DNA from 4 places in the Ferdinandcohnia sp. GQ5 genome. Region 1 is predicted to be linked to each of the others. Evidence: riboswitches for the same ligand, from Rfam matches in the RefSeq annotation. Region 1 holds a riboswitch; each other region holds the start of a gene.
The links. Region 1 has a riboswitch for S-adenosylmethionine ahead of mtnK (S-methyl-5-thioribose kinase). Riboswitches for the same ligand answer to the same signal wherever they lie in the genome.

Region 1 (3,118 bases):
CAAGCTCAACACCTGACCAATAGTCTGGATAACCAGGGTCAGGTACTAATGCAACATCCCCAGGATTTAATAGACATTGTGGAATCTCTACCAATCCAGCCTTTCCACCAAATAAAATCGCGATTTCTGTTTCAGGGTCAAGTTCAACACCATATTCACGTTGGTAAAATTCTGCCGCTGCCTTCTTTAAGAATGTATGGCCACGAAATGGAGAATACTTATGAAATTTAGTCTGATCGGCAGCCTTTTTAAGAGCTTCAACAATATGTTGAGGTGTTGGTTGGTCAGGATTCCCCTGACCTAAATTTATTACATCATGCCCTTGGGCAACTACATTGTTCACCTTAGCTACAAGAGAAGCAAAAAACTGTTTCGGTAATTTTTGCAGGGTTTCAGATTGTTGGAAATTTTTCATATCTACACCTTCTTCAAAATACTTGAAATACTAACCAAAAATAATATATTGTTAGAGTTAACTTGTAAAGTATTATTTTCACTGGGAGGATACCAAATGAATCTTAAAATTGCTTGTATACAGTATGATATTCAATTCGGTAAACCGCAAGAGAATTTTGCCCAAATTTCTAAAGAAATCGAAAAGACAATGAATCAGGACAAACCTGATATTATCATCCTTCCAGAGCTTTGGACGACTGGATATGATTTAACAAGATTAGATGAAATTGCAGATGAAAATGGCGATGAAACAAAAACGTTTATAAAAACCTTAGCAAAACAATACTCTGTAAATATTGTAGCAGGCTCTGTAGCCAAAAAGACGGAGCAAGGTGTGACAAATACGATGTTTGTCTTTAATCGAGACGGAGAATTGCTAAGTGAATACAGCAAACTACATTTATTCAAGCTAATGGATGAACATTTGTATTTAAAGGCCGGTGAAGCAAAAGGCGATTTCATAATTGAAAATGTACCAGCAGCTGGTGTGATTTGTTACGACATTCGCTTCCCAGAATGGATTCGTGCACATACAACAAGTGGCGCAGAAGTTTTATTCGTGGTAGCAGAATGGCCACTTCCTCGCCTTGAGCATTGGCGAACATTACTCCTTAGTCGAGCGATTGAAAATCAGTGCTATGTTGTTGCATGTAATTGTGTTGGAAGTAATCCTAATAATGAATTCGGAGGTCATTCGATGGTTATCGACCCTTGGGGAAACATTATTGCTGAAGCAGGTACTGAAAGCACAACTCTAGTTGGAGAAATCGACCTTAGCAAGGTAAAAGAGGTGAGAAAACAAATTCCTATCTTCCAGGATCGTCGTCCTAATTTTTATCATTCATAGAAATAAAAATATATTGACAATTATGTACATTCGTTGATATCATTCTCTTCAGTATCAACATATAATAGAATATCAATTAATTTGATCTCTTATCAAGAGTAGGCAGAGGGACTTGGCCCGATGAAGCCCAGCAACCGACCGTAAATCCATCGCAAGGTGAGGCGCTATTTTTTAGCGCTGGGGAAACCCACAAGGCACGGTGCTAATTCCAGCAGGAAGTGAATAACTTTATTCAGTCATGCTTAAAACCAGACTGAATAAAGTTATAGCCTCCGGCGGATGCAACAGATTTTCAAAGGTAAATTTTCGAGCAAGCTCGAAAAAATCTGTGCGCAAATTCGCTGAAGGCTCATTTGATCTTCTTGGCAGATAAGAGGTGCGAAGCCGTGTCTTCAAGCCTCTTTCAATGAAAGAGGCTTTTCCGTTTTTAGAAAAGCCTCCAAACTATTAAATAATACTTCTGGAGGAATATAAATATGTCAATTTCATATCAATCGATTTACGAACCATTAACAGAAAGCACTGCGGTGGCATTGGCCATTCGTTTAGGTTTGTTTGAAGAAGGAACATTTTTAAAATGCAGAGAAATTGGGGATGGAAATTTAAATCTAGTTTTCCATATCACCGAAGAAGAAGGAAATGGCATTATTATTAAGCAAGCTTTACCATATGCAAAGGTGGTTGGTGAAAGCTGGCCATTATCTTTAAAGCGAGCAACAATTGAAGCAAATGCATTATTAGCAGCAGCGGATTATGTGCCAACTCTTGTACCAAAGGTTTATTATTCTGATGAGATTCTAGCTATTACTGTGATGGAAGACCTCTCCCACTTGCAAATCTCAAGAGCAGGTCTCATTGAAGGTAAAAACTTCCCGCTTTTATCTGAGCATATTGGAACATTTTTAGCTAAAACATTATTTTACACTTCAGACTTTGGACTAGAGCCATCGAAGAAAAAAATATTGGTTCAAAAATTTATAAATCCTGACCTTTGTAAAATTACGGAGGATCTTGTTTTTACAGATCCATTTTTCGATATCGATACAAATAGTTTCGAAGAGGAATTACAGAATGATGTTGAACAAATTTGGGCTGACCAACCGCTGAAGCTTGAAATTGCAAAGTTAAAGCAGAAGTTCTTAACTCAAGCAGATGCTCTATTACATGGCGATTTACACACAGGAAGTATATTCGCTAGTGAAACTGAGACGAAAGTTATTGATCCTGAATTTGCCTATTTTGGCCCACTCGGTTTTGATATCGGGCAATTTATTGCAAATCTATTATTAAATGCAATTTCAAGAGATTCTGAGTACCGTGAGCCATTATACGAACATATCAAAAGAACATGGGAAGTGTTTTCCTGGACTTTCTCAGACCTTTGGAAAAATGAAGCGGTTGAACTTTATCGTGATACGGAAGGTTATTTGGAATATGTTCTTGAGCAAACTTTTGAAGATGCAATTGGTTTTGCTGGCTGTGAAGTGATACGTCGAACAATCGGCCTTGCACATGTTGCTGACTTAGATGGCATTGAAAGCATTGAACAAAAAATCGCAACTAAACAGCATGCACTACGTTTAGGAAAAGAATTAATAAAAGAACGCAAGTCAATCAAGGAACTTGGAACTCTACGAAACTATGTAGAAAAAACAGCTAAGGAGTGACAACATGACATACACAAAAAAAGTTCCTCAATCTGTTCAGTGGAATGAAACACATATCAAACTATTAGATCAAACAAAGCTTCCGTTGGAAACTGTATTTATCGACCTTTTTTCAATTGAGGATGTTTGGGACAGTATTACCACATTA
Region 2 (3,118 bases), on a different contig from region 1:
TTATATTGAAAATGCTTATAAAATGTACCACGATTTAGGTCCGCAACCCGTACAATATCTGATATCGAAATCTTCTTTAAGTCTTTTTCATTCATTAAGGATAGTAATGCATCTTTTATTGCTCGCTTTGACTTTACAATTCGGCGGTCAAGATAGTCATTATTACTAGACATAAACATCCTCCCATGTTTGATAAAACAAAAATACTAGACAAATTCATATATATTTGTTTATTAGTAAACACTTAATCATGTTTTTGCTGATTGTAAGCGTATTATTCTTCTTATTATACTATAGGTAGTTGTTGATTAACGTACAACTGTTTATTAAAATGCATTCTATCATAATTGGAGGAATGAACATGAGGCTAGAGAAAAAAGTAGCAGTTGTTACAGGTGCCGCTTCTGGTATGGGAAAATCAATTGCAATTCTGTACGCAAATGAAGGTGCAAAAGTAGTCGTTTCAGATATTAATATTGAAGCTGCTAATGCAACTGTTGATGAAATCAAGATAAATGGCGGAGAAGCTATCGCTGTTATGACCAATGTTGCAAAAGAAGAAGATATTCAACACTTAATTAATTCTGCTGTAACGAAGTATGGAACAGTAGATATTTTAGTAAATAATGCAGGAATTATGGACAACTTTGAACCAGCTGGAGAAATTGAAGACGAGAAATGGGAAAGAATTTTTGCGGTAAATACAACGAGTGTAATGCGCGCAACCCGTAAAGTACTGCCAATCTTTTTAGAGAAAAAGGCTGGGGTTATTATCAACGTAGCATCTGCAGGCGGACTTCAAGGGGCAAGAGCTGGCGCTGCTTATACCGCCTCTAAACATGCGGTAGTTGGATTCACGAAAAACACCGGTTTCATGTATGCTCAAAGTGGGATTCGTTGTAATGCGATTGCACCAGGCGGTGTTGAAACTAATATCAGTGCTTCGATGACTGGCAGAAGTGATTTTGGAATGGGCCGTATTATGCCAGGATTGGCTATCAATCCACGTACAGGTAAACCGGAAGAAATCGCAAGTATTGCACTATTCCTTGCATCAGATGACGCAAGTTTTGTCAACGGAACAGTCATCACCGGGGATGCGGGTTGGACAGCATATTAGGAAATGAAAAAGCTTGGGTCACATATGGTGATCCAAGCTTTTTGGCATATTTTATTCTAATTTCAAACAAGTTTTGTTCCTTCAAGGAAAGACTTTTAAAAGTTTTTCCAACGTATTGATCCGTAACCAGTATGTGGATGTCCTTTAGATTGAATTTTAAAGTATTCATGTTCTAATTCGGGCAGGGATAATTCAAATAGATGTTTTCCATCTTTTTTATACATGTTACACGCAATTAGTTTCCGAATGATCTCATTTTTACGTTTCTCAACAGTTTCTTTTAATATAGCCATAATCATCTCTCTCCTTTCGTAATTGGCTTTCAAAAGACCCAATAACAAGATAAGAAGAGGCTTTTTTATGATTAGGGTAACCTCACTTATCTTTCAAGCTTGTTAGCTTGCAGGATTTAGCACAGTATTCAACGAATCTGTTGCTGAGGTTTCACAGGGCCAGCCCCTCCACCTCTCTTGATAAGTTTTTATAAGTTTGTACAAATGAAACACCCTAGACGTAATGGATGTTATTTATAGTTTAACCATATTATTCCGATGTGTCTACTTGTATTTATGAAATTTTGCAAAATGTAATGATTTCGTAAAAAATAAGTTCGCGAAAAGGGGGCATAAAAAAGAGACAAGATTCATAACCCAAGGGGTTAATCAACCTGTCTCTCAATTCCAAATTTGATTTTAAGATGAAACCAAAAGGGTCCTCTGTAGAAATGACTTCGATTTCTGCAGGAAATACTTTGTTTTTCATATGTTTGCCTCTTAAAAATAATAGAATAAAAGGCATAGGATGAAATAGACTTCCGTATGACTGTGGGGATAATTAACAGGAGGTACCGCATTGTCCTGTTCTGGACAAGGAACCTGTCCCTGTGTCCCATTAAGCTTCGCCGACGACTGTAAATCTTTGGTTAAGGTGTTTGGGGTTTTCGATTTCGTCAATTACTGCGATGGCAAAGTCAGCGTAGCTAATGTAGCTTTCGCCTTTTGAGTTAACGAGTAAATTGTCTTTACCAGTTTGATAAGTACCAGTTCTTTTTCCCTCTGAATCAAATACTGCAGATGGACTGATAAATGTCCAAGTGATATCTGCTGTTTCTTTAAGTTCTTGAAGATTTCGTGCTTGACCATTGGCTGTTGGTTTTACAAAGTCTGGAAACTCTGGTGTGTCGATGAGTTGAAGAGTTTTTGCCTCATCAACATAAAGACTTCCTGCACCACCAACAACTATGATTCTTGTATCTGTTCCTTTAACAGCCTCAATTAATGCATGGCCGGCATCTACGTGGGCTTGTTCTTCTCCAAGTGGCGCACCAAAAGCATTAACTACTACATCGAGATCCTCAACATCAGCTTTTATTAATTCAAAAATATTTTTTTCTAAAACAGATACTTGATTGTTCTGTATTTTAGATGCATCCCTAACGATAGCTTTAACTTCATGTCCTCTTTTAACTGCTTCTTTTAAAATTAGGCTTCCTGCTTTACCATTTGCACCAATAATTCCAATTTTCATTATAGTTACCTCCTATGTCGTTTAACTTGTAATTATATTGATTACATGTAATGATTATAGTTACATGTATAGTTAATGTCAATACATTCAACTTTTAGGTATAATAAACGTACGATTAGGAATGAAAGAAAGGTGACAGCGATGTCCATCAGTAGTAGATTTTCTGTTGGAATTCATATACTTTCCCTCATAAAGTTATCGAAAGAGGGGGAATGTTCATCAGGATTTTTAGCATCAAGTGTAAATACAAATCCAGTAGTTATTAGAAAAATTATGGGAATGCTTAAAAAAGCAAACTTAATTGAAGTACACCCGGGAGTTGCAGGTGCAAAACTCGCAAGAAAATCAACAGAGATTACAATGCTAGATGTCTATAAGGCAGTTGATGTAGTAAGAGAAGGAGAGCTGTTTAGCGTCCATGACAATCCTAATCCGGAATGCCCCGTCGGCAGAAATATTCAATATGCCATT
Region 3 (3,118 bases), on a different contig from region 1:
CTTATTTCTTTACGAGCATCACGTAATGCTTTTCCTTTAATGGACGTGATATTATGACCAGCAACAGAAATATTCCCTTCTGTTGGAGTTTCAAGCCCATTCAATAAACGGATGAGTGAACTTTTACCCGCGCCACTGTATCCAATGATTCCGAAAATTTCACCTTCATTTATCTGAAAGTCAATATTGTTAACTGCTGTTACAGAATTTGTATTTGTTTGATAAATCTTTTTAACATTTTTTAGTGTTATCACGTTGTCACACCTTCTATTCAGAGAAAACTATGTTTAGTGTATGCGATAATGTAAATAAATAAAGATAATAATTATTCAAATATGCCACGCATATAAAAATAAATGCCTTTCTGCAAAAACGAGCAGAAAGGCACAATTTTGTGATTCCTTCCTCTCATCTTCCAAAGCCCAAAGCTTTGTGTGAATTGGCACCTTTTCAACAGACGTTGACGGTTGCTGGGTTTCATCGGGCACATCCCTCCACCACTCTAAATAAGAGTTATCAGATTTATTTAATTTTTATTATCATACTAAAACAACACGAGAGTAATCTTATCATCTCTATATAAGGGTGTCAACGAAAATATTGTGAACAATTTTTCAGTTATGCAGTCGGCACTGATAAGGCTGAACTGGTTCCATTTGCAGCTTTAATGGCTTGCTCTAAATCTTCTAAAATATCTTCCACATTTTCAATACCAACAGATAAGCGGACTAAGTCCTCTGATACACCAGATGCCTTTAAGTCTTCTGGGCTCAATTGTTGGTGTGTAGTACTAGCAGGGTGAATAATTAAGCTTTTTGCATCTCCTACATTTGCAACATGTGACCAAAGCTCAACACTATTGATTAGCTTTTCGCCAGCTTCTCTTCCACCTTTAATACCGAATACAATTACCGCTCCTGCACCTTTTGGTAAATATTTATCAGCTAGTTGTTTATTTGGATGGTCCTCTTCACCTGGATACAACACCCATTCAACCCCAGGGTGATTTTTAAGATAAGAAACAACTTTTTTCGTATTCGCAATATGCTCCTTCATTCGAACATGCAATGTTTCTAAACCTAAATTGAATTGGAATGAATTATATGGACTAATAGCTGGACCTAAATCACGTAGTAGTTGAACTCTTGCTTTAATTATAAAGGCTACTGGTCCCAATGCTTCCGCAAAGACTAAATCATGATAACTAGGATCTGGAGTTGTAAATCCAGGGAACTTTGGTGAATTCCAATCGAATTTACCTCCGTCTACTATAATTCCACCCATGGTTGTTCCATTACCTAGTAACCATTTTGTAGCTGAATGGATAACAATGTCTGCTCCATGCTCAATTGGTCTACATAAATATGGTGTTGCAAAAGTATTGTCAACAATTAGTGGAATACCTGCTTCATGAGCAATGTTAGCAACTGCCTCAATATCTAGTATATCTAAGCTAGGGTTTCCGATTGTTTCAGCAAAGATTGCTTTTGTATTTGGTGTTATTGCTTGACGGAAATTTTCAGGATTTTTTGGATCTACTAAATGCGTTTTAATTCCATATTTAGGTAGAGTATTAGCAAATAGATTATACGTTCCACCGTATAAAGTAGAAGCAGATACAATCTCATCTCCTGCTCCCGCAATGTTAAGGATTGAAGTCGTAATGGCTGCCATTCCGCTAGCAACTGCTAATGCACCTACTCCACCTTCTAATTGAGCTACTCTTTCTTCAAAAACAGTAGTAGTTGGGTTGTGGATTCGAGTATAAATATAACCGTTTTCCTTTAATCCAAAGAGATTTGCTGCATGTTCAGTAGTATTAAATTTGAACGCATTTGATTGGTAGATAGGAACTGCTCTAGCACCGGTTACTGGATCTGCCTCAAGACCCCCATGTATTGCAATCGTTTCTGGTCTGAAATTTTTTTGTTTTTCACTCATATTAATCTCTCCCTCTTTGATTAAATAAAAAAACCTCTTCGATAAGAAGAGGTTGTATGTATGGTCTCTCTTCTTATCTTTCAGGCAAAAAAAGCCTGCTGGATTTAGCACCGTGTAAATACCGGTTGCCGGGTTTCATAGGGCCATTCCCTCCACCACTCTTGATAAGATAAACTATTAAGTTTTTACTTTTATGATTAATTTGATGTTAACCCTTTTTCATTCACAAGTCAATGAAAATATTTTGAAAAAACAAGATATTCCAAATTACTTGTATTTTTTGTGAAAATCGACAACACTAATTAAACATTCATGTTAATGCTACAAAATTCGTCCATTTTTCCCGGGAAATACGACATATTAAGATATTTTCGCGATTTGTTTTTCCTCTTTCTGAAAGGATTTCCCAGTAAAAACAAATAGGAAATAGAGAGAACCTATTAAATATAAGACAGATGTAATTGTAAAAACATAAGCATAGCCCCAATAAGCACCATACAGCATCACAATCGAGGTTGATATTGGCCCCATTAAAGCCCAGCCTAATGAAAATACCATTTGGTTAACAGAGTTGGCCAGTCCTTTCATAGAATCATCAACCCGCCCCATAACAAGAGATGCTTGGATCGGGTTTCCTGCATTCATTAAGGCTTGTCTAAATAAAAAGCCAATGGCCGCTATGTAAAGATTTTCGGTATACCCTGTCAGCAAGAGGAAAGGCAATGATGATAGTTGTAGATAAACAACTGCTCGAACTTCTCCTACCTTACTAACAATGGCTGGTCCAATAATCATCGCGATCGCTGTTGCTGCTTGTCCCAATGATAAAATGAGACCAATTACTGTATTACTTGCTAAAAACCGGTCAGCAAAATACAAATTTAGGTAAGGAATAACTAATCCTGATCCAAACCCTATGATCATTTGAGCAAATGCAAACATCGCAATTAACTTTATTTGTGATTTATTTGTTCGCAGCTTCTGCCTAAATGACGCCACTAATCTCAGGTTGTTTCCTTGGCTGTTCATTCATTTTAAGTATCGGTAAAATACCAGCCATATAAATGATAGTTGCAATTAATAATGTGATTCTTACACTCCAAAGTCCACTCAAATGAAAGATAAATTGAAAGGCATCAGAAAATGCCCCTCCCGCAATATTTCCTACTACTTGTGC
Region 4 (3,118 bases), on a different contig from region 1:
GAGCATCGTAAAGCGGAAAAGCATTTACGAGATTTCCTTGATGAGGCTGCTCTAGTGGGAGAGGACATGGATGAATATGATGCACAAACTATTACAGTTTACGCAGTCCAAGCGTACGCAACCTTAACACAGCACTTCGCGAAGGAAGAAAATATGCTTTTTCCATTGGCTGAGAGAATATTGTCCACTGAAGAAAAAGCTGAGCTCGAACGATTACTACGAAATTAATAAAATATCATAAACGGCGACCGCGAATTATATAATGATTCGAGGTCTTTTTTTGTGGGTTTACACCAAATGGTATAATGCAGGTTTTTCCTGTGATTTCCAAAAGTCATGCAATAAGCAGCATTTATACTATGGATATTACCAGTTATATCCAAAAATCATAAGAAAAAAAGCGTTTATGATATTTGTTTTTCAAAAAGTACCCAAAAGTCATATCAAAAGGAGCTATTAAGCATTAACCTTTTCCAACTATATACAAAAGTCCTATCATATCCATTTTTTTAAGGTGTATAAACAGCCTAATCCTTAGAAGAACGATAAACACTATGACAAAATGACTAAAATTTCTACCTTTTAAAAATTTTCGCTGAAATCGATTGACAGAAACAAAAATTCCGTGTAATTTATATATCAACAACTAAATTACCATTTTATTCTTATCCAGAGAGGTGGAGGGACTGGCCCATCGAAGCCTCGGCAACAGACAATTGTACTGTGCCAATTCCAGCAAGCGTAAAGCTTGAAAGATAAGAAGAGCGTATGAAACTAATCACGTATGCCCTCTTCTTATTAGAAGAGGGCTTTTTAATTTATATCAGTAAAAGTCATACTTCTACTGATATAAATAAAGCCTCCGGCGGATGCCACGATTTTTCAAAGGAAATTTTCGAGCAGTAAGATCAAAGACTAAGAACGCCACGTCCTGTGGCAACGTCTTTATGACCCACATCATGTGGGCCTAAAATCTGGCGCAAATACGCCAAGGCGCATTTGATTTTTTGGCCGCAGAACTGATTGCCATACTGGTCAACCAATGGCAATGAATCATATACATCTTGAACAAGGGGGAGTTGTATGGCGCAGCTTGATGAATCAAAGGTAAAGCATATTTTATCTACCTTGGAGAAATTGGATTTTGGATCTATTGTGATCACGGTTCACAATGGGGAAATTACCCAAATCGATGCAACAGAAAAGAAGCGTTTTTCCTTGCAAAAATCCACATCAACCCAAACTAAAACTAAGTAAATAACGTGCCGATTAGACGACTAAAGGCATCTTTATTTTCAAAGCGACCAAAAAAGACGCTTTAGATAAAGATGCCTTTTTTATTCGATCTTTTACTTGGAAGAAGAGGGGATTCCTTACAAATAATCCTAAGTTAAACTCATTTAAATGAACAAAAAGACACAAGCGAAAGGATGATTAAAATGAGTGAAATCGTAATTTTATCAGGAAGTCCGTCTGAGAGTTCTAGAACGGATTTAGTCCTACAGTATGTTGGAAAAAAGCTGAAACAAGAGGGTTTCTCGGTCACATATGTATCTGTTAGAGATATTCCATTTGAGGACATTTTTAATCTGAGGTTTGATAGTCCTGCACTTAAGGATCTGACTTTACTCCTTCAAGGGGCTGAGGGAGTGATTGTAGGATCGCCCGTATACAAGGCAGCCTACACTGGGATTTTGAAGGCAGTACTAGATTTGCTTCCCCAAGATGTGCTGTCGCAGAAAACAGTATTACCAATCATGACAGGTGGAAGCCCAGCCCACTTACTTGCGATTGAGTTCAGCCTCAAACCATTATTGGCTGCATTAAAGGGGCAAAGCCAACAAGGAGTGTACTTCCAAGATTGCCAAATCGATAAAACACAAGTAGTCAACCCAATAACGGACGAGAATGTGTTAGTGAGATTGAAAAAAGAGCTTTATTACTTTATTGAAACAGTAAATAAGAAAAAAGACTTTGCCTTGAAAAATTAATGGAAGAGGAGTTAATGAAAATGACGAAGAAAAGAATTTATTTAAATGCGTTTGATATGAATTGTGTGGGACATCAATCCCCAGGTCTATGGACACATCCAGAGGATCAATCCCATCGTTATAAAGACAGCGAGTATTGGATTGAACTCGCGAAGCTTTTAGAAAAGGGTAGATTCGATGCTATATTTCTAGCAGATGTACTAGGGCCATACGATGTGTATCAAGGTTCAAGAGATGCTGCAATCCGCCAAGGTACACAAACACCTGTCAATGATCCATCCCTTGTTGTACCGTTAATGTCAGCGGTGACGAAACATTTAGGATTTGGGGTTACTGCATCTGTTACTCATGAGCATCCATATACATTTGCTCGCAGGATGTCGACGCTCGATCATATTACAAAAGGGCGTGTAGGCTGGAATATTGTAACTTCATATTTAAAAAGTGCCGCTGTGAATATGGGCTTGGAAGATCAGATTAAACACGATGAGCGCTATGATATTGCCGATGAATACTTAGAAGTCTGCTATAAATTATGGGAAGGAAGTTGGGAGGATGATGCAGTTTTACTAGACAAACAGAATCGAATTTTTGCAGATCCAAGTAAGGTTCACGATATCAATCATGAAGGTAAGTATTATAAGGTTCCAGGTGCTCACCTTTGCGAACCTTCTCCACAACGAACACCAGTCCTTTACCAAGCCGGAACTTCTAGTAAGGGGCGGGCTTTTGCTGGTAAACATGCGGAATTAATTTTTATTGGGGCACCGACTAAAAATGCAGCTAAGCATTCCGTCAAGAAACTACGTGAAGAAGCAATCAAGGCTGGCAGAGCACCAGAGGAAATAAAAATACTTGCTTGTATTACTCCAATCGTTGGTCAAACAGCAGAAGAAGCACAAGATAAATACAATGAGTATCAAAAACACGTAAGCTATGAAGGGGCATTAGCACTTCTAGGTGGCTGGACTGGAATCGACTTTTCAGAGTATAGTCCAGATGAAAATTTAAAGTATGTGAAAAATGATGCGATTCAATCGACCGTTGAGAACTTTACAAAAATCGATTCTGATAAAAAATGGACGATTGATGAGATAAAGAAATACACCGGAATTGGCGGCCTTGGT

Region 2: it holds a riboswitch for S-adenosylmethionine, as region 1 does, so the genes downstream of both, AC6CHV_RS19650 (Fur-regulated basic protein FbpA) here and mtnK (S-methyl-5-thioribose kinase) in region 1, are expected to answer to the same signal.
Region 3: it holds a riboswitch for S-adenosylmethionine, as region 1 does, so the genes downstream of both, AC6CHV_RS05460 (O-acetylhomoserine aminocarboxypropyltransferase/cysteine synthase family protein) here and mtnK (S-methyl-5-thioribose kinase) in region 1, are expected to answer to the same signal.
Region 4: it holds a riboswitch for S-adenosylmethionine, as region 1 does, so the genes downstream of both, AC6CHV_RS18470 (DUF2292 domain-containing protein) here and mtnK (S-methyl-5-thioribose kinase) in region 1, are expected to answer to the same signal.

The regions. Positions count from the first base shown of each region.
Region 1 is NZ_JCAXEW010000011.1:24,605-27,722, reverse strand. Features, by position in the region: gene AC6CHV_RS14415 (aminotransferase class I/II-fold pyridoxal phosphate-dependent enzyme) at 1-415, opposite strand, end outside; gene AC6CHV_RS14410 (carbon-nitrogen family hydrolase) at 512-1,303, shown strand; SAM riboswitch class I at 1,390-1,524, shown strand; gene mtnK (S-methyl-5-thioribose kinase) at 1,780-2,970, shown strand; gene mtnA (S-methyl-5-thioribose-1-phosphate isomerase) at 2,975-3,118, shown strand, end outside.
Region 2 is NZ_JCAXEW010000017.1:117,161-120,278, forward strand. Features, by position in the region: gene AC6CHV_RS19640 (TetR/AcrR family transcriptional regulator C-terminal domain-containing protein) at 1-173, opposite strand, end outside; gene AC6CHV_RS19645 (SDR family oxidoreductase) at 362-1,120, shown strand; gene AC6CHV_RS19650 (Fur-regulated basic protein FbpA) at 1,216-1,413, opposite strand; SAM riboswitch class I at 1,497-1,600, opposite strand; gene AC6CHV_RS19655 (NAD(P)-dependent oxidoreductase) at 2,012-2,647, opposite strand; gene AC6CHV_RS19660 (Rrf2 family transcriptional regulator) at 2,789-3,118, shown strand, end outside.
Region 3 is NZ_JCAXEW010000003.1:249,055-252,172, reverse strand. Features, by position in the region: gene AC6CHV_RS05465 (ATP-binding cassette domain-containing protein) at 1-254, opposite strand, end outside; SAM riboswitch class I at 406-513, opposite strand; gene AC6CHV_RS05460 (O-acetylhomoserine aminocarboxypropyltransferase/cysteine synthase family protein) at 619-1,941, opposite strand; SAM riboswitch class I at 2,012-2,112, opposite strand; partial or broken gene AC6CHV_RS05455 (MFS transporter) at 2,302-3,118, opposite strand, start outside.
Region 4 is NZ_JCAXEW010000016.1:20,483-23,600, forward strand. Features, by position in the region: gene AC6CHV_RS18465 (hemerythrin domain-containing protein) at 1-228, shown strand, start outside; SAM riboswitch class I at 663-762, shown strand; gene AC6CHV_RS18470 (DUF2292 domain-containing protein) at 1,084-1,257, shown strand; gene ssuE (NADPH-dependent FMN reductase) at 1,440-1,991, shown strand; gene AC6CHV_RS18480 (NtaA/DmoA family FMN-dependent monooxygenase) at 2,012-3,118, shown strand, end outside.